DNA from 4 places in the Pantoea sp. X-Soil-TKNS-1280 genome. Region 1 is predicted to be linked to each of the others. Evidence: predicted binding sites of a transcription regulator. Region 1 holds the regulator's gene; each other region holds the start of a gene.
The links. The regulator PurR, encoded in region 1, represses purine synthesis genes. The targets are predictions, from matches to a motif close to CANGCAAACGTTTGCNTG.

Region 1 (6,020 bases):
GACTTATCGTTAGTTTGCTAACTAAGGCCGTTGCGTTAGCGATTATCTTCGCAGGGACGGGAGTTGTGAGCAACATCACTTTGTGCGTTTGCCACAGCGGCACGCTGCCAGCCGAAACCAGCCCAGGCAAGCGCCACAGTCGCGAGCATGACCAGGCTGGTACTGTGCAATGCCTGTTGTAAGCCAGCGGAAACCAGCAGGCTGGCGATAAAACACAATCCCAGCTGCAGCAGATTTTGTAAGGATGCCGCTTTACCGGTGGCCTGAGGGAAAGGCAGCAGTGCGCTGGCGACCACGATCGGATAGATAGCACCATTGGCCAATGCCATGCCACAGAACGGCAGCAGCAGCGCCCAGAGCGCAGGTGTTGCAAGCTGGGCAACAGCAAACAGGCTGACGATGCTCAGGCTGTAAATCACCAGCAACCATGGCAGCAGTTGTTTGCTCTGGAACCGATTCAACAGGGCACGGCAACCAAAGCCACCTACGAGGAAGGCGATGGTCTGCGGTACATAACTCAGACCAATATCGGCGGGTGAAAGCCCGGCATCAGCGAGGATGAAAGGCGAACCGGTCAGCCAGGCGAAAAAGCTGGCGGAGCAGGCAGAATAAATCAGCACATTGCCGCTGTAGACCTTTGAAGCCAGTAACGTCAACCATCCGGGCTGTGGCGCGCGTGCCGCCTGGGTGCGGGTGGGGTTCGCCAGTTGCAGGGTACCGACCAGCAACACCAGCGTGACCAGCGTCAGCAGCAGGAAAATGCTACGCCAGTGGAAATGGCCCATCAGCCAGGCTCCCAGCAACGGGGCCAGTGCCGGTGACAACGCCACCAGCGGCATAATGGTGGCGAAAACTTTGTTCGCCTGCGCCTGTGGATAGCGATCAACCACCAGCGCCTGCCAGCTGACAGCCGCCGCGCAAACACCCAGCGCCTGGACAAAACGCAGTGCCAGCATCAGTCGCACATCGGTTACCCACAACATGCCGAGACAGCCCAGCGCGAAGATCACTAATCCGGCCAGCAGAATGGGTTTGCGACCAAAGCGGTCAGACAACGGACCCCAGAACACCTGCGCACAGGCAAATCCACCGAGGAACAGGCTCAGGCTGGCGCTGATGGTGCCGGGGGCAGTGGCAAAATCCTGCTGCATGGCACCGAAGGCCGGCAGGTACATATCCGTAGCAAGAAAGCCCAGCATGCTTAGCAAAGCAAGGTAAGGCAAAAATCCTTTTGATGACAACATGGTGATTCTCATTAGACAAATTAAACGCCGGGGAGTGTAAAAGGGTGCGGCAGTCTTTGTGAAACGCTAATATTTGCGAGGTGCTATCAAAAATTTTGCAGGCAAAATTATGTGGTCTGAATACGCGCTTGAAGTGGTGGATGCGGTGGCTCGCAGCGGCAGTTTTAGCGCAGCGGCGCAGGAGTTGCATCGCGTGCCTTCTGCCATCAGCTATACGGTACGCCAGCTGGAAACCTGGCTGGCCGTGCCTTTGTTTGAAAGGCAGCACCGGGAAGTGGTATTGACGGCAGCGGGTGAGCATTTCGTGCGTGAAGGCCGGAGTGTTATCAAAAAAATGCTGGCAACCCGACGCCAGTGCCAGCAACTGGCTAACGGCTGGCGTGGTCAGTTGAGCATCGCGGTTGATTGTATCGTTAAACCGCAGCGTACCCGGCAACTGGTAAAGGATTTCTACCGTCACTTCCCGGATATGGAGCTGATTATCAGCTATGAAGTGTTCAACGGGGTCTGGGATGCGCTGGCTGATGGACGGGTCGATGTGGCGATTGGGGCCACCCAGGCCATTCCGGTCGGTGGGCGTTTCGCCTTTCAGGATATGGGCGCGCTGAACTGGCGTTGCGTGGTCAGTCCCGGGCATCCCCTGACAAAAAGTACCCAGCTGGATGAAGAAACCTTACGGACGTGGCCTTCGCTGGTGCTGGAGGATACGTCGCGGGCGCTGCCGCGGCGGATGACCTGGACGCTGGATAACCAGCGACGTCTGGTGGTACCGGAGTGGGAAACCGGGATGGATTGCCTGCGGGCAGGTTTGTGCGTGGGCATGGTGCCGGGCCATTTAGCCCGGCCACTGCTGGATAGTGGCGAGTTAACCGAACTGACGTTGCCTGCGCCTTTCCCGGAGAGTCCCTGTTGTGTCAGCTGGTCGGAACAACGCGCTTCACCGGCATTAAGCTGGTTGCTGGATTATCTGGGCGATGCTGAAACGCTCAACCATGAGTGGTTGAGCGAAACGGTGGCTTAGCGGCGATAATCGCGGAACGGACCGTCAGCGACTGAGCGGCGTTCAATCAATGTTGGCTGCACTTCGATGGTCTGCGGCTCTTCGCGTTTACTGGTGATGCGATCGAGCAGCATTTCCAGTGCTTTTTCTCCCAGCTGCGCTTTCGGCTGATGAACGGTCGTCAGCGCTGGGGTGAAATACCGGGCGTTGCGCACGTTGTCATAGCCAATCACCGAAATATCCTGTGGCACACGTAGCCCCATTTCATCGGCGGCACAAATCGCACCCATCGCCATGATATCGCCGCCACAGAACACCGCCGTCGGACGTTGTTTCTGGTTGAGAATCTGCTGCATCGCCTGATAACCGGATTCTGGTTCGAAGTCGCCCTGCACAATCCATTCCGGACGAACGGTAATACCGGCTTCATGCAGTGCCTGCATAAAACCAGCATGACGACCGCCGCCAGTATTGCGCTCCATCTGGCCGGGGATGGCACCAATGTCGCGATGTCCACGTTCGATCAGGTAACGTCCCGCAAGATAGCCGCCCTGGAACGCGTTATCCTGCACGGTATCGGTGAAATCACCGCGAGACTCGCCCCAGTCCATCACCACCATCGGGATATTGCGGTTCTCTTCCAGCATGGTGAGCAGGTCGTCGGGATATTCGGAACACATCACCAATAAACCGTCGACGCGCTTTTGCGCCATCATCGAGAGATAAGCACGCTGCTTTTGCAGATCGTTATGCGCATTGCCGAGAATCAGCGTGTAGCCGCGGTCGAAACAGTGGTTTTCCACCGCTTCGATGATTTCCGCGAAATAGGGGGCTTCGCTGGAGGTGGCGAGCAATCCCAGTGTTTTGGTGTGGTTGACCTTCAGGCTACGCGCCACGGCGCTGGGCGAGTAGTGCAGTTCTTTGATCGCTTCCCATACGGCGTTACGCGTCTCTTCCGCGACAAAACGCGTCTTGTTGATGACATGCGAAACCGTGGTGGTGGAGACACCGGCGCGTTTCGCCACATCTTTAATTGTTGCCATGAAAATGGTACTCCCGGGCTTATCGCAACTTACTGATAAGTATATTGTTAAACGTTTGCGTCTGCTAATGGTTTTGCGCCCCAAATTTTGGGGCAAATGGCGAAGAAAAAGGCGTTAACTCTGAGTCTAAATCACTTTAACAGGCCACAAACACAGCGTGCGCAAAATCTGTTGCGCAACGAAAGGCGGCGATTCTAGCAAGCTGACGCGGATAACACGAGATTTTTGCCAGGGGCTGTGCGAAAATTACATTAACCCTTCAATTAATGTGACTAAGGAGTTGTGATGAGTACAGACCTGAAACTGGCGCTGGGTACTACCGTTGGCGCGCTGTTAATGATCATCGTGTTCAGCTTCACCGCGATCCTTCATTAATAAAAAAGCCGGACCTGAAATTTCAGTGTCCGGCTTTTTATTGCGCAGTGACCGCTTAGCGAATGGTTTTCGGTGTCATCATGCGGCGTGCACCAACATAATGCTTCTGCCAGTAATCTTCACCTAATGCGCTAATCTGAATATCTTTACCGGTACGCGGTGACTGAATAAACTTGCCGTTGCCAAGGTAAACACCTACATGGTCAGCGGTACCGCGATGGTTAATGCGGAAGAACACCAAATCTCCTTTCTCCAGCATATCGCGTTTAATCGGCGCCGCATCACGCAGGTGATACATTTCGTTAGCGGTGCGGGGGAATTTGTATTTCACCAGGTCTTTATAGGCATACCACACCAGACCACTGCAATCGAAACCGGTATGCGGTGAAGTACCGCCCCACTGGTAGGGTTTACCGATCTGACCCATTAATTTGTTCATCGCCGTTTCACGCGCCTTTTGATAGCGCTGACGGTGTGATTTGCTCATCCTGATGGTGGTGAGGTCGCTGGCGTCATCCTGCTCAGATATGACTTTCGCCACGCGCTGATGACCATATTTTTTGGTCGGCGACTTCAGCAGGGTTTTTCTGCGGGTGGTTTTGTGCAGCGCAGTTTCGGTTTTCGTGGGTTTCTTCAGTCTTAACTTATGAACACTGCTGGTAAGGCGTGATTTTTTGGTGCTGGTCTTGACCGGGCGTCGTTTACGGCGCTCATCTTCGCGTGCACTTTTTTTCTCTGCATTATGCAAACTGGCATTGATGGGCGCATGCGGTGACGCAGAAGCCACATTAAAAAACAGTTGGGCGAAAGCCAGCATAAAAAGCGTAATAAGTAAACGCATAGTCCGGTTACAGGTTAAGCAGTCTGCGATAAAACAGCCTGCGGCAAGTTAGAAAAATCTGATCAATGATCAGCGCCGGGATTGATTCTAATCCACTTTTTTTCCAAAAGGTAAGGCATTTTTCGATTAATCTGTTACCAGATGGTATCTGGGGCAAAAATGAGCGATTTCAGCCGGTTAACGCAGCATAATTATTGCCAATTATTAATCGGTTCATGCTTGCTAATGATATGAAAATGTTATTTGTGGCGTTGGAACTTAACAAACATGGCGATTAAGGTCGCTGAGAAGCAAAATCCCGTTTTCAGTGCGGGGGTGAAGTCGCTACAATAAACAAACACGAAGTGAGGAATTAAGGAAGGCAAAAATGAGTACTGTTGAAAAAATTCAGCGCCAGATCGCAGAAAACCCGATCCTGCTGTATATGAAAGGTTCGCCGAAACTGCCAAGCTGCGGTTTCTCTGCGCAGGCGGTGCAGGCTCTGTCTGCCTGTGGTGAGCGCTTCGCGTATGTTGATATCCTGCAAAACCCGGATATCCGTGCTGAATTGCCGAAATATGCCAACTGGCCAACGTTCCCTCAGCTGTGGGTCGATGGCGAGCTGGTCGGTGGTTGCGACATCATCGTGGAGATGTTCCAGCGTGGTGAGCTGCAACCGCTGATTAAAGAAACTGCTGAGAAGTATAAAGAAGCAGAATAATTGCAAAGGCCGACGCATCGTCGGCCTTTCTTTTGGTCATTCTGCATCGTCTTCCGATACATCGTCACTGAACGCGACCGGCCAGCCGCCAAGGCGCTTCCAGCGATTGACCAGCTCGCAAAACAGCGTCGCGGTTTGTTCAGTGTCATACAAGGCAGAATGCGCCTGGGTACTATCGAAATCCATACCTGCCGCTTTACAGGCTTTTGCCAGCACCGTCTGACCCAGCACCAGGCCGCTTAATGCGGCGGTATCAAAAGTGGCAAAGGGATGGAATGGGTTGCGCTTCAGACCGGCACGTTCGGCTGCCGCCATAAGAAAGCCATGATCAAAGGTGGCGTTATGCGCCACGATAATCGCGCGATTGCAGTGACTGTCCTTTGTGCCTTTACGCACCATCTTAAAAATTGCATGCAGCGCTTCATATTCGCTCACTGCGCCACGGAGTGGGTTGCTGGGATCAATCCCGGTAAACGCCAGTGCATCCGGGTTAAGAATCGCACCTTCAAAGGGTTCAACGTGAAAATGCAGCGTTTCATCGCGATGTAACCAGCCGTCTTCATCCATTTTGAGTGTGGTGGCGGCAATTTCCAGCAGGGCATCGGTTTTGGCATTAAAACCGGCCGTTTCGACGTCGATCACCACGGGATAAAAACCGCGAAAGCGTTGATGGAGAGCGTTTAAGTCGTTCGATTCAGACATCAGGATCTCATAGCAATAAATGGGGCAGCGCGCATTATGGCAAAAATTGCGGGAGGGTGCAGCAGGAGAGAGGAGCGCCAGCCCGTAAATACCCAGGCTGGCAGGCAGGCTTAGT
Region 2 (6,020 bases), 1.1 Mb from region 1:
AGACCGTAGAAAATCAGCAGCATCAACACCAGATCCGGTACGCCGCGAATCAGCGTAGTGTAGCCTTCAAAAAGCATCGCCAGCGGGCGATTGCGGGAAAGTTTGGCGCCAGCGCCAATTAAACCAAGCACCACGGCCAGCAACACCGAACTGAGCGCCAGTTCCAGTGTAACCAGGGTGCCTTTTAGAATGACGTCAGAATAGCCATACAACATGAATTTGATCCTGTCGTGGGGAAATTAACGAAGCACTGCCCGCATGTCGCGGGCAGTCTGGTAGACAGGATAATCAGTCACCGTACACATTGAAATCAAAGTATTTCTTCGCAATCTTGTCGTAAGTACCGTCTTTGCGCATGGCTTCGAAGGCTTTGTCGATGGCGGCTTTCAGATCCGCATCATCTTTACGCAGGCCCATACCGGTGCCGACGCCAAAGATTTTATCATCTTTCACCGCCGGGCCAGCAAAGGCGTAGTTTTTACCTACCGGCTGCTTCAGGAAGCCTTCGCTCGCCTGCACTTCGTCCTGGAAAGCGGCATCGATACGGCCCGCATTCAGGTCCTGATACACCAGATCCTGGTTAGCATACGGCGTAACGGTGACACCCTGCGGACGCCAGTATTGATTGGCGTAAGTTTCCTGGGTAGTGCCCTGCAACAGACCAATATTCTTGCCTTTCAGTGACTCAATGGTCGGCTGAATGGTGGAACCTTTTGGTGCAACCAGACGGGCGTTTGCTGCGTAGAGTTTTTCAGAGAAGCCAATCTCTTCCTGACGCTTTTCAGTAATGGAGAGTGAAGAGATGATGGCATCGATCTTCTTCGCTTTCAGCGACGGGATCAGCGCATCGAAATCGCTTTCCACATAAGTACATTTAGTCTTGATGCGTTTACAGATCTCGTTAGCCAGATCAATGTCAAAACCCACTAACTGTCCTTGCGCGTTTTTCGATTCAAACGGCGGGTAAGTCGGGTCAGTCCCGATGCGCAGCGTATGCGGTACCGCCGCGAACACGCTCGCGGCGCTGGACATTGCCAGCATCAGAGAAAGAGCCAGAACTCGCTTTTTCATAGGTAACCCTCAAGTGAAGTGCTTTTTGTTATGTGGTGCGTGATGTGTTTGCGCTGTTTAATTTGCATGTTTCATGCCAGTTGTGCAAATTGGCGAAACCCTGTACAGACGCACTAAATACTGCGTCCACCAGGGGGCGCAAGCACTTAGTTTGTGAGGAAAATATAACAGTCGGGTGAGCAGGAAAAAGCGACATTGTTAACTTTTGGTGCATGAAATGCACGAAGAGTGATCCTGTACGCAATTTGGCACCATAATAGTGCAACCCTGCACCATTTATGCGCCTTGCCAGCGAGTGAACAGATCCTGCGGTAACTCAATATCGAACTGGTCCAGTACGCGATTGACCGTTTGATCCACCAGCTCGGCAATATTTTGCGGACGGTGATAAAACGCGGGTACCGGCGGCATAATCACGGCGCCCAGTTCAGCGGCAGTGGTCATCATACGCAGATGGCCTACGTGCAACGGGGTTTCCCGCACACACAGCACCAGTTTGCGCTGCTCTTTCAGCACCACATCAGCGGCACGCGTCAGCAGGCTATCGCTGTAACTGTGGACAATACCGGACAGGGTTTTCATCGAACAGGGCAGGATCACCATGCCAAGTGTTTTAAATGAACCGGAGGAAATGCTGGCAGCAATATCGCGCACGTCATGCACCACATTGGCCAGTGCCTGCACCTCGCGCAGATTGAAATCGGTTTCCAGCGCCAGGGTCTGACGCGCAGCCTGACTCATCACCAGATGGGTTTCCACCTCGGCCAGCGGTTGTAATACCTGCAACAGGCGCACGCCGTAGATTGCGCCGCTGGCGCCGGAAATACCAATAATGAGTCGTTTCATAATTATTTTGCCATGCAGGTAAACCACAATCATAACCCGCAGCAGAAGAGGAAGACAAACCAGGAGGGAAATGCAGCGCCCGCCTGAATATCAGACGGGCGCAGGGACTTAACCTTCGTTATGTAATTCCAGACCTTCCACTTCAGTCTGACGTGCGATGGCTTTTGCATCGTCATTACGCAGTGACTGGAGATAGTCAAGATAACGCTGGTCAACGTCTTTGGTGACGTAAATACCGTTAAAGACCGAACACTCAAACTGCGCGATATCCGGGTTCTCTTCGCGTACTGCTTCGATCAGATCGTCGAGATCCTGGAAAATTAAGGCATCGGCTTTGATCAGCTGACGAATCTCTTCCACTTCACGACCATGGGCGATCAGTTCAGTCGCGCTCGGCATATCGATGCCATACACGTTCGGGAAACGAATTTCCGGTGCGGCTGAAGCCAGATATACACGCTTCGCACCCGCTTCACGTGCCATCTCGATAATCTGCTCCGAAGTCGTACCACGTACGATGGAGTCATCCACCAGCAGTACGTTCTTATCACGGAACTCAGCACGGTTAGCGTTCAGCTTGCGGCGTACCGCGCTGCGGCGCAGATGCTGGCCCGGCATGATAAAGGTACGGCCAACGTAACGGTTTTTCACAAACCCCTGACGATACGGTTTATCAAGAATACGGGCGATTTCCAGCGCCACATCGGTAGAGGTTTCCGGGATCGGGATCACTACATCGATATCGAGATCTTCCCACTCACGGGCAATCTTGGCACCCAGCTTGGTGCCCATGCGTACGCGCGCGCTGTAAACCGAAATTTTGTCGAGGAACGAGTCTGGGCGTGCGAAGTAGACATACTCGAACAGACACGGATTGCTTTTCGGGTTCTCCGCGCACTGACGTGTGGAGAGCTGGCCCTGCTCAGTGATGTAAACTGCTTCACCCGGTGCCACGTCACGAATGAATTCAAAGCCCAGCGTATCCAGCGCCACGCTTTCAGACGCGACCATATACTCGATACGGCCATCGGCGATTTGGCGTTTACCCAGCACCAGCGGACGGATGCCGTTAGGATCGCGGAAGGCAACCATGCCATGACCGATAATCATCGAAACCACCGCGTAAGCACCACGCACCTGCTGGTGCACGGCAGCCACCGCGGCAAAAATGTTGTCAGCTTCCAGCGGGTAATGCTGAAAACGGTCCAGCTCCTGCGCAAAGATGTTGAGCAGAATTTCGGAATCAGAGGTGGTGTTGACGTGACGGCGACCCACTTCGAACAGCTGCTTACGCAGTTCGTGCGCGTTGGTCAGGTTACCGTTGTGCGCCAGCGTAATGCCGTAAGGGGAGTTCACATAGAAAGGTTGCGCTTCAGAGGCGCTGGAGCTGCCTGCTGTCGGGTAACGTACGTGACCAATCCCGATGTTGCCTTGCAAACGCTGCATGTGGCGTGCTTCGAAGACATCGCTCACCAGCCCATTGGCTTTGCGCAGACGAAAGCAGTTAAGCGCATCGATGGTACAAATGCCGGCGGCATCCTGCCCGCGGTGCTGCAGCACCGTTAACGCGTCATAGATCGACTGGTTTACTGGCATAAAACCGGTGATACCAACAATACCGCACATGTTGTCATTTCCTCATTAGCCGCACTCCCGGTGGCATCACCGGGGTAAAAAACTCGACGTGCTTTTCAGATAGTCAAAAAACCACCTGATGATGTAACTGAACTGGGGAATGAGTTGGGACTGCTGCCAGTCCGGGCTTTTCGAGAAGCCGGTGAATGTATCAAGGAAGAAGAGAATAGCGGCAACGATTAGCACGCCACGCAACGCCCCGAAACAGACCCCCAACACCCTGTCGGTTCCCGACAGGCCGGTCTTTTCAACCAGCGTGCCGATCACATAGTTCACGATGGCACCCACAATCAGGGTAGCAACGAACAGTACCGCGATAGCGATACCGTTACGAACCAGTTCGTCGTCAAAACCTGTAAACCAGACTGCAAGGTAGGCGTAGTAGTGACTGGCGACAAAAAACGCACATCCCCAGGTAACGAGAGATAAGGCTTCCCGGACAAACCCGCGAACCAGGCTGACCAGAGCCGAAAAACTAACTACCGCAATAATGACGTAATCAATCCAGATCATGAACTCTTCCAGCGCCAGCGCGATTGCACCCCTGCATCCAGTTCGGGGCGCATTCTAACAGAAAAAGAAAACGTTTGCGTAGGGTTTTCCGGTTCCGTATCCATAAAAAGGGCGAAGAAAAAAAATCACCTCGCCCCGACGTATCTCAGCAAGGTAACCAACTGAAATAAAATAATTTTTCTGTCATCAATTTGATGAACAACCTGTGCTATGCCGCGCCTTTTTCTGCTATCGGCGCGGCTTATCAACGGTTTAGCGCGTGCTGTACGGTTTGACGACCCCACCGAGTCCGGAAAGGTTTTTCAGCTCACCCAGCGCCGCCTGCATCTTCGCTTTTGACGCATCCGGCCCGACATAAATACGGGTGATCTGGCCCTGAACCGGCGTTGACGGCACCGTAAAGGCGCGATAGCCCGAGAGACGCAACTGCGCCACAATCTCGTTGACCTTCGCTGCGTTTTTCAACGCCCCGAGCTGCACCACATAAGCCTGACCCGCTGGTGCTGGCGCTTCTGCTTCACTCTGCTTCGGCGTTTCGACCGGTTTCGGCTGTTCCACCGGCTTAGGCTCAACCGGTTTCGGCCTGGGTTGCTCAATCGGTTTCGGCTTAGGCTGCTCGACGGGTTTGGGTTTCGGCGTCTGCACCGGCACACTCTGATGCACTGGTGGCGGCGTCACCACACTGGGTTCGCTATTCTGCGCAGGCTGGTTATTACCGCTCTCCGCCGGACTGCTGGTTTTGCTGTTGGGGGCGCTCTGCTCCGTCGTCGTACCCGCGCCTTCCGGCGGCTGAGCAGGCAACGGCTGGGTTACCGGCGGCACCATCTCGCTGTCCTGCTGGTCATCCGGTTTCGGCACCAGCGGAATGGCAGCGAACTCCTCTTTGTAGTGCTTTTTCTTGCCATCCAGCAGGCCAGGCAACACGATGACGCCAACCGCCACCAGAATGACCGTGCCCACCAAACGGTTCTGAAACTTACTTGCCACTGCCGTTCTCCGCTGCCATCGATTCCATTACCTGTGCCACGGTGTGGAAAGAACCACACACCAGAATCACATCCTCGGGACGGGCCTGCAAACGTGCCGCCTGCCAGGCAGCATCCACGGTAGCAAATGCTGCGCCGCTCGCCAGATGGGCAATCAGTTGCTCAGCAGTCGCGCCACGTGGCCCCTCAAGGGGTGCGCAGTACCAGCTATCCACCTGGGGTGCCAGCGCCGCCAGCGTTCCCGCGATATCTTTATCATGCAGCATACCTACCACCGCATGAACCTTACCGGAACGCGGCAGTTCCGCCAGACGTGAAGCCAGATAATAAGCGGCATGGGGATTATGTGCCACATCCAGGATCACGCGCGGCGATTCACTGACCGTCTGGAAACGGCCCGGCAAAATAGCCAGCGGCAGATGCTGACGAATAATCGCCTCGCTAACCGGTAAACCCGACGCACGCAGCGCGATAAGCGCGGTCGCGGCATTGGGTAACGGCACCTGCGGTAACGGCAGGTCGCACAATTCTCCCTGCGCATCCTGCAGCGTCCAGCTGTCGCCATGCTGCTGCCATTGCCAGTCGCGGTTACGCTGCAACAGCACTGCGCCCTTCTCTGCCGCAACGATCGCGATGGTATGCGGCATATCCGGTTCACCCACTACAGCCGGTTTACCTGCACGGAACACACCCGCTTTTTCACGGCCAATGCTTTCGCGATCCGGCCCCAGCCAGTCGGTGTGGTCCAGCGCGATGCTGGTGACCACCGCCACATCGGCATCGACGATGTTGGTCGCGTCGAGGCGTCCACCCAGACCGACCTCGAGGATCACCACATCCAGCCCCGCTTCACGGAACAGATTTAACGCGGATAAGGTACCGAACTCGAAATAGGTCAGCGAGATGTCGCCGCGCCCGGCTTCAATGGCGGCAAAACTGGCGCTGTGCAGAGCTTCATCCAGCTCCTCG
Region 3 (6,020 bases), 1.3 Mb from region 1:
CGAAAGCGCACCGGTACGGGAAATTTTCAGCCAGCCGCGTCATCCCTACACCCAGGGGTTGATCGCCTCGGTGCCACAAAACGGCGGCGAGCGAAAACCACTGCAGTCGATTGAGGGCACACCGCCGTCGCTGCTCAACCTGCCACAGGGGTGCAGTTTTAGCCCGCGCTGTCGCTATAAAACCGACATTTGCCTGCGGGAGGTGCCACCCCCTGAGGCGCTGAATAGCGAACATCAGGTTGCCTGTCATCATCACGCTAACCTTAACGTCATGGAGGGCATCTGAGATGGGTGAAACTTCGTCACACAGCAGCCTGCCAATCGTCAGCGTCGAGGAGGCGATCGTCCACTTCCCGGTGGCGCAGACCATTATCGAAAAGATTCAGGGTAAACCCCGCAAGTTTGTGCAGGCGCTTAATGGCGTCCGGCTGGAACTGATGCAGGGTGAGACACTGGGAGTGGTTGGCGAGTCCGGCTGCGGTAAATCCACGCTGGCGCGCACTATGGTGGGTCTGCTGCAAACTAACGAAGGCAAAATCTACTTCAATGGCAAAGATATCGCGACGCTGCGTGGCAAAGAACGCCGTAGCTTTAACCGCCAGGTGCAGATGATTTTCCAGGATCCCTACAGTTCACTTAACCCGCGCATGACTGTCGGCCAGGTACTGACCGAAGCGCTGTCGGTGCACGGCATGTGTGCGAAAAAAGATATTCCGGCGCGTATCCGTGAGTTGATGGAATTGGTGCGCCTGCCTGCCGACGCTATCGATAAACTGCCGCATGAGTTTTCCGGTGGGCAGCGCCAGCGTATTGGCATCAGTCGCGCGCTGGCCGTGGAGCCGCAGGTGTTGATCGCCGATGAACTGGTTTCGGCGCTGGATGTGTCAGTGCAGGCACAGGTGGTAAACCTGCTGCTGGATTTGCAGCAGAAACTCAATCTGACGGTGCTATTCGTCGCCCACGATCTGCGGCTGGTCAGACATATTTCGCATCGTGTGGCGGTGATGTACCTTGGTGAAGTGGTGGAGGTGGCGGATACGGAAACGTTATTTATCAAGCCATTGCATCCCTATACCCAGGCCTTATTACGCGCGGCACCGAGTATGGACCCTGACGATCGCGGGAAAAATGTCAGCCTGACCGGCGAACTCCCCAGCCCGCTTGCCCCCCCGTCCGGCTGTCGCTTTCACACCCGCTGCCCGTTTGTTACCGATCGCTGCCGCACTGAGCGGCCGGTGCTGGCACTGAAATCCGTTGGTCAGCGCGTGGCCTGTCACCTGGTTCCCTTTGAATGCGGGACATAAAAAAAGGATGGCTTTCGCCATCCTTTCTATCGCCACGCGCTTATGCGAAATCAGGCATAAACCGGCAGACGTGCACAGATATCCAGCACTTTCTGCTTGGTACGTTCGATGGTGGCTTCGTCGTTGATGTTGTCCAGCACATCCGCAATCCAGCCTGCCAGTTCACGCACTTCAGCTTCTTTGAAGCCGCGGCGGGTAACTGCCGGGGTACCGATACGCACACCGGAAGTCACAAACGGGCTCTTCGGATCGTTCGGTACGCTGTTTTTGTTGACGGTGATGTTAGCACGGCCCAGTGCGGCATCCGCTTCTTTACCGGTCAGGTTTTTGCTCACCAGATCAATCAGGAACAGGTGGTTATAGGTGCCGCCTGATACGATGTTGTAGCCGCGCTCAATCAGCACTTCCACCATCGCTTTGGCGTTTTTAGCCACCTGCTGCTGGTAAGTTTTAAACTCAGGTTCCATCGCTTCTTTGAACGCGACGGCTTTACCGGCGATCACGTGCATCAGCGGGCCACCCTGGCCGCCAGGGAACACCGCAGAGTTTAGTTTTTTGTACAGCTCTTCATCACCGTTTTTCGCCAGGATCAAGCCGCCACGCGGACCCGCCAAGGTTTTGTGGGTAGTTGAAGTGACGATATGCGCATGCGGAACCGGGTTCGGATAGACGTCAGCCGCGATCAGACCAGCCACGTGTGCCATGTCAACGAACAGGTACGCGCCAACGCTGTCAGCGATTTCACGCATTTTGGCCCAGTCAACCACGCCAGAGTAAGCAGAGAAACCACCGACGATCATTTTCGGCTTATGGGTTTTCGCCAGTTCTGCCAGCTCGTTGTAGTCAATTTTGCCGGTTTCATCGATGCCGTAAGGCACCACGTTATACAGTTTACCGGACAGGTTAACCGGTGAACCGTGAGTCAGGTGACCACCGTGTGCCAGGTTCATACCCAAAATGGTGTCGCCCGGCTGCAACAGCGCAGTGTAAACCGCGAAGTTTGCCTGAGAACCAGAGTGCGGCTGCACGTTGGCGTAGTCTGCGCCGAACAGTGCTTTCGCGCGATCAATCGCCAGCTGTTCAACGATATCGACGTATTCACATCCGCCGTAGTAGCGTTTGCCCGGATACCCTTCCGCGTATTTATTGGTGAGCTGTGAACCTTGCGCCTGCATAACGCGCGGGCTGGTGTAGTTTTCAGAAGCAATCAGTTCAATGTGCTCTTCCTGGCGCACTTTCTCTTGCTCCATCGCCTGCCACAACTCGGCATCATAATCGGCAATGTTCATATCACGCTTTAACATCCGCATCTCCTGACTCAGCTAACTTTTTTAACGGCAATTTAAGCCCCGCTAAGGGGCGAAGGCCAACAGTGTAAACCGTTTTGACAGGTGACGGTAGCAGCAATCCCCTCTTTTTACGCAAACGATTGGCAAGGCGCTGGAACGGGTTTTTTACGCATTTTTGCAAGCCAGATAATCACGATATTTCCTCAGAATGAAGCGGAAAAAATTTCAGGATTGCGGCAGAGATTCCAGTAAACCTGATTTATCCCTGAGCATTCAGGGGGATTTACAACCCCATGTTCGCGATTATAAGATGCATTTAAAATACAACTTTTAAACTGCTATGAGGATTCACCCATGCTCAACGCGCAAGACATCGCTATCATCAAATCCACCCTGCCCGCTATTGCCGAATTAGGCCCACAGCTCACCGGCCATTTTTATCAGCGTATGCTGACGCAGCATCCGGAACTCAAGGATGTGTTCAACATGAACAATCAGCGCAGTGGCAACCAGCGTGAAGCGCTGTTCAACGCCATCTGCGCCTACGGCAGCAATCTGGAAAACCTCGAAGTGCTGCTGCCCGCGGTGGAAAAAATCGCCCAGAAACATACCAGCCTGAATATTCAGCCCGAGCAGTACGCCATCGTCGGTGAAAATCTGCTGGCGACCATTCAGGAACTGCTGAATCCGGGGGATGAGGTGCTGCAGGCATGGGGCAAGGCGTATGGCGTGCTGGCTGAGGTGTTTATCCAGCGTGAGGAAGCGATTTACCGCGCGTCCGCAGCGAAAACCGGTGGCTGGCGTGGTGCGCGTGAGTTCCGTATTCGTGCCATTCAGCCGCAAAGCAGCGTGATTAAAAGCTTTGAACTGGAGCCGGTGGATGGTGCAGCGGTGGTGGATTTCCTGCCTGGTCAGTATCTGGCCATCACCCTGCGTCCAGAGAGCCAGGGCAATCTACAGCATCGTCAATATTCACTCACCCACCAGCCAAATGGTCAGTTCTATCGTATTGCGGTGAAACGTGAAGATCAGGGCGCGGTATCTAACTGGCTGCATGACGAAGCGCAGGTCGGGGATGTGGTGCAATGCGCGGCACCGGCGGGCGATTTCTTCCTCCAGGCAGAGCCTGCGACGCCTGTTACCCTGATCTCAGCGGGTGTCGGCCAGACTCCGATGCTGGCAATGCTCGCCAGCCTGGCAGAGCAACAACATCCGGCCGCAGTCACCTGGTTGCATGCAACGGAAGACGGCCAGCAACATGCCTTCGCCGGGGAAGTCCAGGCGCTGGGCAGCCGTCTGCCGAACTTTAGCAGCCATGTCTGGTATCGCCAGCCTGCCGTTGCTGACGCCGGTCATTACGATGCGCAGGGATTGATGGATTTAGCGGGTGTTTCTGCTGAACTCAATCAGCCCGATCGCCAGTTCTGGCTCTGTGGCCCGCTGGCGTTTATGCAGTTTGTCGCACGCCAGTTGCTGGATGCGGGTGTCACCGCCGACCGTATTCATTACGAAGTGTTTGGTCCGCATAAGGTGTTGTAAGCAGGAATAAAAATCGTAGCGGCGCAATTTATTGCGCGGGTTATAGCATGTAATGATTGCCTGTAAACAGCGCGATAAATCGCGCCGCTACATTAATCTGAAGCTGGGTTTAAATCGCCTCTTCGTCTTCTTCACCGGTACGGATACGCACTACACGTGCCACGTCAAAGACAAAGATTTTACCGTCGCCGATTTTGCCGGTTTGCGCAGTTTTCATGATGGTCTCAACGCAGGTATCAACGATATCGTCGCCCACCACCATTTCGATTTTTACTTTCGGCAGAAAATCGACCATATACTCGGCACCACGATACAGTTCAGTGTGACCTTTCTGGCGACCAAATCCTTTCACTTCGCTGACCGTCATCCCGGTGATGCCGACTTCCGCTAACGCTTCGCGTACATCATCGAGTTTAAATGGTTTGATAATTGCATCGATCTTTTTCATCACAGATCCTTTTTTCACTCCCTCCGTGGCCGGACGGGTAACAGATAGTATAAATGTTCCTGCCGCAGCCGCTGGCTCAGAGCCGTCTGTGGCGTCAAAACAGGACTTTCTCCTGCTTTCTGTCCGAATGCCGGGGCAACAGGCCGAATCGCAGCGGCAGAAAGCTACTCTTTAAAATCGCTGGCGTCCAGTTCATGGCGCGACAGCAGCTTATAAAACTCGGTGCGGTTACGTCCAGCCAGACGCGCAGCATTGGTCACATTTCCTTTGGTCATTTGCAGCAGCTTACGCAGATAGTTCAGTTCAAACTGATTGCGCGCTTCAACAAACGTCGGCAATGCGGTGTTCTCACCTGCCAGCGCCTGTTCAACCAGCGCATCGCCAATCACCGGTGAGGTACTCAGCGCCACGCACTGCTCGATGACGTTCACCAGTTGACGCACATTACCCGGCCAGCTGGCTCCCACCAATCGTTTCATGGCGTCCACGGAAAAACTGCGCACAAAGGGTTTATGGCGATCGGCAGACTGACGCAGCAAATGATTCGCCAGCAGGGGAATATCTTCGGCACGTTCATGCAACGCCGGGATCTTCAGGTTCACCACGTTGAGGCGATAGTAGAGATCTTCGCGAAAGCTTTTCTTTTCCATCGCTTTAGGCAAATCACGATGGGTGGCAGAAATGATGCGCACATTGATACTGACATCATGATTACTGCCGAGCGGACGAACCTTGCGCTCTTGCAGCACGCGTAGCAGCTTCACCTGCAACGCCTGCGGCATATCGCCAATCTCATCGAGGAATAGCGTGCCGCCTTCCGCTGCCTGAAACAGCCCCTCGCGAGCACTCACCGCGCCGGTAAACGCCCCCCTGGCGTGACCGAACAGCTCAGACTCCAGCAACTGCTCCGGTAACGCGCCACAGTTGATGGCGATAAAAGGTTTACTGGCACGCGGGCTGGCGGCATGAATTGCCTGTGCCAGCACTTCTTTACCGGTGCCGCTCTGGCCGTTGATCAACACACTGACGTCGGATTGCGCCACCATGTGCGCCTGCTCCAGCAGTCGTAGCATCAGCGGATTACGTGTGACGATAGACTCACGCCAGCCATCATCGCTCTCGGGTGCACGCAGGGCCAGCGCCTCATCAATCGCTTTGTATAACGCATCACGATCCACCGGTTTGGTGAGAAAGCTAAATACGCCCTGTTGGGTGGCTGAAACTGCTTCCGGGATCGATCCATGCGCAGTCAGGATGATCACCGGCAGGCCCGCATGGCGCTTCTGGATTTCACCAAACAACGCCAGACCGTCCATCTCATCCATACGCAGGTCGCTGACCACCAAATCGACCTTCTCTTTTTGCAGATGACGTAAGGCTTCCGGCCCGCTGGCCGCCGTTGCGACCTGATAGCCTTCGCTGCTGAGACGCATTCCCAGC
Region 4 (6,020 bases), 540 kb from region 1:
GTGCTGGAGAACGTGCGCGATTTGCGCCCACCGTTGCGGCAGGCGCTGCGTAAATACGTGAAGACGGGTCAGTAGTCGCTGCGATCGGGTAACACGCCCTGTGCCAGGCCAATCAGGAAACTAAATTCCAGCGCCACCCCTTCATAGGATTTAAAACGCCCCGACTTTCCGCCGTGGCCGGAATCCATATCCGTGCACAGCAGCAGCAACGTATCATTGGTTTTTAGCTCACGCAGTTTCGCCACCCATTTCGCCGGTTCCCAGTATTGCACCTGTGAATCATGCAGGCCGGTGGTCACCAGCAGATGTGGGTAAGCTTGCGCGGCCACATTGTCATAGGGGCTGTACTGGCTAATGGTGTGATAATACTCCGCCTGTTCGGGGTTGCCCCACTCATCGTATTCCCCGGTGGTCAGGGGAATTAAGGGATCGAGCATGGTCGTCACCACATCAACAAACGGCACCTGCGCCACTACGCCGTGGTAGAGCTGCGGTGCCATATTAATCACCGCCCCCATCAGTAAGCCTCCGGCACTGCCCCCCATGGCATACAACTGTTGCGGGTGACCCAATCCTTTTGCCACCAGGGCTTCCGTCACATCAATAAAATCAGTGAAGCTATTGATCTTGTTGTGCAGCCTGCCATCGTCATACCACTGCTGCCCCAGTTCACCACCGCCGCGCACATGGATAATCGCATAGACAAATCCACGCTCCAGCAGGCTGATACGGCTGGTGCCAAAGCTGGCGTCCATACTGCTGCCATAAGCGCCATAGCCGTATACCAGCAACGGATTGTTGCCAGGCTGGAAATGCTGGCGATGATAGACCAGCGAAACCGGAACTTCGGTGCCATCACGAACGGTGATCCAATGATGTTCACTTTTGTAGTCGTCAGGATTAAAGCCCGGTACCGGCGTTTGCTTCAACACCCGACGTTCGCCGCTTTCCATATTCAGTTCGAACAGGGTAGTTGGCGTGGTCATTGACGAGTAGCCATAGCGCAACGTATCGCTGTCCGGTGAGGGATTGTAGGCCAGCCAGGTGACATACGTTGGGTCATCAAACGCGATGCCGGTGCTTTCTCCGCTTTCCCAGTGGATCTGCCGCAGGCTGGTAACGCCGCGGGAACGCTCCTCAACCACCAGCCAATGCGTAAACAGCTGAAAATCCTCCAGCACCACCTGCTCGCGCGCCGGGATCAGTGTTTGCCAGCGATGCTCCGCCAGCCAGGCGCTGCGGTATAAACCAAAGTTTTTACCCTCGCGATTGGAGCGGATGTAGAACTGATGATTGTAGTGATCAATGGTGTACTCATGATCGCGGCGGCGCGGACAAAACACCTGGGGCTGTGCATCGGGATACTCCGCATCAATCAGCTGGATTTCACTGGTGGTGGTGCTGAATAACGCAATCAGAATAAAGTGTTCGGAGGTGGTTTTGTGCACACTAAGGTGGAAGGTATCGTCCTTTTCCTCATAAACCAGTTGGTCATCAGATTGCGGATGACCCAGTTCATGACGCCAGACCTGATAAGCCAGCAAGGTTTGCGGGTGTTTGCGCACATAATAGATAGTACGTGAATCATTGGCCCACGCCAGGCTGGACGATGCATCGCTTAACACCTCGGGGTACCAGCTGCCGCTTTGCAGATTACGAAAACGGACTCCGTACTGGCGGCGTGAGAGGAAATCTTCCGCCAGCGCCATCACCTGATTATCAGGGCTTATTGCCAGCGCGCCCATGGTGTAGAAGTCACTGTGCGATGCTCGCTGGTTGCCATCCAGCAGCAGTTGCCACTCCGCATCGGTACCAGCCTCTTTGGGTTGGCGATAATAAGCTGCGTATTCATTGCCGCTTTCATAACGGCTTTGGTAACGATAGCCATTTTTGACATAGGGTACGGAATGATCCTGCTGCGGAATGCGGTCAATGATCTCCTTCAGCACCCGATCCTGTAAATGCGTCTGCGATGCCATCATCGCTTTGCCGTAATCATTTTCGGCATGCAGATAGTCGAGTACTTCGGGGTTTTGCCGATCATCGTCACGCAACCAGAAGTAATTGTCCGTGCGCGTTTCCCCGTGCAGTGTCATTTGATGGGGGATTTTTTTGGCCCTGGGCTGATTTATCATTGTTCATTTCCCTGAAGAGACAACATTCTGCAAGCGTGGCACCGATTGGGCGCAAAGCCAAGCCATTAGCTGGCAGGAAAATGTAAACGAAGGCCACTGATGTGGCCTGAGCAGGTTAACTGGCGGGGAGTGCCGCTTTCTCCGCAATAAGATCTTTTTGCATTTCCTCGCGTACATCCTGGGGAATTTTTAAAGCATCCCCCAACGCAGAGAGGTAGCTGCGCTCCATAAAATGGTCGAGATCAATGGCTGCGCAGCTGAGGAAGTAGAGTTCCAGTGCCTCTTCCTCATTTTTTACATCCGCAGCCAGCCAGTGCGGATCCAGCGGGCGATTCATCGCCTGTTGAATCAGCGCTTCCGCCTGCGCGCCATAGCCAGCCTGCTGAATATTTTGTTCGATGGTCGCACGTTCACGATCGTCAATATGTCCGTCACTTTTGGCCGCAAATACCAGCGCGGTCACCAGACGTGCTGCGCGCTGGTCCAGCGGTGTTTGCAACTGACCATAACCCGCTTCATTCTGATGGCTTTCACTCACCCGCTGTTTGTATTTGTTCCACAGCACGGCACCCGCTGCCGCGCTACCACCAATAATTAACGCTTTTCCGCCGTATTTGGTCAGCAGCTTGCGTGAAGATTGACTCGCGATCAGCAATCCTGCCAGCCCACCTAACGCGCCGGGTGCTAGCATGTCACTGAGACCACTCCCCTGACCCGCGCCTCCCTGCTTTTTCAGTACCGATTGAATTTGCTGCAGCCAGTTATTCATCGTTTAACTCCTGTTTAGGATTCCGGTTTCACATGCTGCCGCAGAAGATGTCAGGAAATGTCAGAGCGGAGAAAAGTAAGGCAAACCTTATCAGGGGGAAAAGGTGAGAACGCAAACGTTTTCGTATATACTGCGCGCGCATTTTGACTGCTAAGGTGAAATTATGACGACTCTCGGAACCGCGCTGCGTCCTGCCGCAACGCGTGTCATGCTGTTAGGTTCAGGCGAGCTGGGCAAAGAAGTGGCACTGGAGTGCCAGCGTCTTGGTGTGGAAGTGATTGCTGTCGATCGCTACGCCGATGCTCCAGCCATGCACGTTGCCCATCGCAGCCATGTAATTAACATGCTGGATGGTGATGCACTGGCCGCGCTGATTGCTCAGGAAAAACCCGATTTTGTGGTGCCGGAAATTGAGGCGATTGCCACGGAAAAATTGCTGGAACTGGAGCTTCAGGGACAAAAAGTGGTACCTACCGCGCGCGCGGCACGTCTGACCATGAACCGCGAAGGCATTCGTCGTCTGGCGGCCGAAGAACTGGCATTGCCGACGTCCACCTACCAGTTTGCCGATAGCAAAGAAAACTTTGTCGCCGCCGCTGACACCATCGGTTTCCCATGCATCGTGAAGCCGGTGATGAGTTCATCCGGCAAGGGTCAGAGCTTTATTCGTGATGCCAGCCAGCTGGACAAAGCATGGGATTACGCTCAGCAGGGTGGTCGTGCCGGTGCCGGTCGCGTGATTGTGGAAGGTGTGGTGAAGTTTGATTTCGAAATCACCCTGCTGACCATCAGCGCTGTGGATGGCATTCATTTCTGCGCCCCGATCGGTCATCGCCAGGAAGACGGCGATTATCGTGAATCCTGGCAGCCGCAGCAGATGAGCGATCTGGCACTGCAACGCGCCCAGGACATCGCCGCGAAAGTGGTGAAAGCACTGGGCGGCTACGGCCTGTTTGGTGTGGAGTTGTTTGTCTGCGGTGATGAGGTCATCTTTAGCGAAGTCTCACCACGCCCGCACGATACCGGTATGGTGACACTGATTTCACAGGACCTGTCAGAGTTCGCGTTGCATGTGCGTGCCTTCCTCGGCCTGCCGATTGGCGGCATTCGCCAGTATGGCCCGGCGGCCTCGGCGGTGATCCTGCCGCAGCTGGAAAGCAACAATGTGCGTTTCGTTAATGTCGAAGCGGCGCTGGGTGCTGGTCTGCAACTGCGCCTGTTTGGCAAGCCGGAAATTGCGGGCCAGCGTCGCCTGGGTGTCGCGCTCGCTACGGGTGAAAATACCGATGATGCCATCGCCCGCGCCATTGCCAGCGCGGCTGCGGTGAAAGTCGAAGGTTAATTGCTGAAGCGGTGAGCCTTGTGCTCACCGCTGTTAACTTTATCGCACGGTTGCCGCAAAATTGCGCACGATGTCGGCGACCTCAGATGCCGCTTCAAGTGGTAACAGGTGCCCTTTACCTGGAAGAATATGCAATGGCGCGCCGGGAAAGTGCACGGCGATTTGTCTTTCCACCACTGTCAGTGGGTCAACCTGATCACGCTCCCCTGTCACTACCACCACCGGCACCCTGATGGCAGAGGCCACCGCGTGCAAATCCTCTTTTGAACTGTTATCGAGCCAGCCACTGACCGCTACAGGGTCCATACGCAATGCATCCTTAATAAGCTGTTGCTTCGCTTCTGTCGCGATCGGCGAGGCAGTCAGAATATTTTCCACTGTCCAGCGAGCCGCTTCTTCACTGGCATAAGCCGTACGCATCATTTCCCTCTGCTCGTCACTGATAGACATGGGCGCAAGTGGTGATGAGGCCACCAGTACCACACCAGACAGTCCCTGCGGGCGGCGGCTGGCAATCAACTGTGCGACTTTTCCCCCCATAGAATGCCCTACCAGGATATAGCGTTGTAATTCCAGAGTCTTAATCACCGCCTGTACATCATCAGCATGATCACCAGTGTTATAGCCACTGGCAGGTGCAGCAGAAGCGCCAGCGCCGCGTGCATCAATGGCGACACAACGAAAATCCTCGCTCAAACCAGCCATGACTCCCTGCCATGTCAAAGACGATCCACCCCAGAAATGCAGAAACACCAGGGCAGTCTCCCCTTGACCATATTCTGTAATATTCAGCTCAACACCGTTCGCAATAATTTTCATTTTCCCTCCTGTTTAGAGAAATGTTCATTTTGTTGCGACAGATCTTGCGTCATTACATTTAAATAGGGAATGATCGTCATGGTTCATAGATTACATACTTAAAATACGCATGGGGAATTATGGATCGCTTCACGGAGCTGGCAGTATTCGTGGCCGCAGTGGAAGAAGGCAGCATCGCGGCGGCGGCAAGAAAACTGGGGTTATCTGCAGTGATGGCTGGCCGTTATCTCACCTCGCTGGAGCAAAGGGTTGCCGCGCGATTGGTTGAACGCACGACGCAGCGGTTAAGTCTGACTGACGCTGGGCAAAAATACATGGCCAGGAGCAAACATATTCTTGAAGCCTGGGCAGAGGCCAATCGTGAAGCGGCAGACATACAAAGTAACCCAACCGGAACCTTACGTATCGCAGCCCCTGTGACCTTCGGTACCTTGTATCTCGGCCCGTTGATTGCACAGTTTATGGCCGATTTTCCTGCGGTAAACATTACATTGCAGTTACAGGATCGCTTCATCAATTTAGTGGAGGATGGTATCGATTTGGCGCTCCGTATCGGTCATCTACCCGACTCAGAGTTAATTGCGCGAAAAATTGCGGATTGCCCATTACTGGCCTGTGCCACCCCAGCCTATCTGGCCGTTGCGGGCTCGCCGGCGACACCGGCTGAACTACACAGTCATACGCTGATAGGTTACCTGGGTAACCAGAATGCTGCGCCCTGGCATTTTTATGATGATGAACAGGGATGGATTCAGGCAGATGATAAGCGACGTTTTCTCGCCAACAATACCGCGATCATGCTGGAAGTCGCGCTGGCACATGCCGGGATCGCTTATGGCCCGGCTTTTGTTTTTAATCGCCATCTTTCAAGCGGTGAGTTAGTCCAGGTTTTACCCGCATGGGCTTGCCCAACGCTTCCAATGCACGCCATTACACCCAATGCAAAGTATGTAAA

Region 2: a site for PurR is predicted at 4,129-4,146, ahead of cvpA (colicin V production protein). Genes of this name have one in related genera too.
Region 3: a site for PurR is predicted at 2,723-2,740, ahead of glyA (serine hydroxymethyltransferase). Genes of this name have one in related genera too.
Region 4: a site for PurR is predicted at 3,013-3,030, ahead of purT (formate-dependent phosphoribosylglycinamide formyltransferase). Genes of this name have one in related genera too.

What each region holds. Positions count from the first base shown of each region.
Region 1 covers NZ_AP035962.1:1,880,678-1,886,697, forward strand. Annotated here, with positions in the region: gene punC (purine nucleoside transporter PunC) at 36-1,244, opposite strand; gene punR (DNA-binding transcriptional activator PunR) at 1,354-2,265, shown strand; gene purR (HTH-type transcriptional repressor PurR) at 2,262-3,287, opposite strand; gene cydH (cytochrome bd-I oxidase subunit CydH) at 3,573-3,662, shown strand; gene AC6I8X_RS08840 (C40 family peptidase) at 3,718-4,503, opposite strand; gene AC6I8X_RS08845 (Grx4 family monothiol glutaredoxin) at 4,871-5,203, shown strand; gene rnt (ribonuclease T) at 5,240-5,905, opposite strand; gene gloA (lactoylglutathione lyase) at 6,016-6,020, opposite strand, start outside.
Region 2 covers NZ_AP035962.1:2,990,143-2,996,162, forward strand. Annotated here, with positions in the region: gene AC6I8X_RS13795 (histidine ABC transporter permease HisQ) at 1-215, opposite strand, end outside; gene argT (lysine/arginine/ornithine ABC transporter substrate-binding protein ArgT) at 289-1,071, opposite strand; gene AC6I8X_RS13805 (UbiX family flavin prenyltransferase) at 1,348-1,917, opposite strand; gene purF (amidophosphoribosyltransferase) at 2,026-3,543, opposite strand; gene cvpA (colicin V production protein) at 3,580-4,065, opposite strand; gene dedD (cell division protein DedD) at 4,318-5,052, opposite strand; gene folC (bifunctional tetrahydrofolate synthase/dihydrofolate synthase) at 5,042-6,020, opposite strand, start outside.
Region 3 covers NZ_AP035962.1:3,208,617-3,214,636, forward strand. Annotated here, with positions in the region: gene AC6I8X_RS14865 (ABC transporter ATP-binding protein) at 1-286, shown strand, start outside; gene AC6I8X_RS14870 (ABC transporter ATP-binding protein) at 288-1,304, shown strand; gene glyA (serine hydroxymethyltransferase) at 1,355-2,608, opposite strand; gene hmpA (NO-inducible flavohemoprotein) at 2,948-4,132, shown strand; gene glnB (nitrogen regulatory protein P-II) at 4,242-4,580, opposite strand; gene glrR (two-component system response regulator GlrR) at 4,745-6,020, opposite strand, start outside.
Region 4 covers NZ_AP035962.1:2,420,069-2,426,088, forward strand. Annotated here, with positions in the region: gene exoX (exodeoxyribonuclease X) at 1-75, shown strand, start outside; gene AC6I8X_RS11325 (prolyl oligopeptidase family serine peptidase) at 69-2,132, opposite strand; gene AC6I8X_RS11330 (tellurite resistance TerB family protein) at 2,251-2,904, opposite strand; gene purT (formate-dependent phosphoribosylglycinamide formyltransferase) at 3,068-4,246, shown strand; gene AC6I8X_RS11340 (alpha/beta fold hydrolase) at 4,286-5,065, opposite strand; gene AC6I8X_RS11345 (LysR family transcriptional regulator) at 5,185-6,020, shown strand, end outside.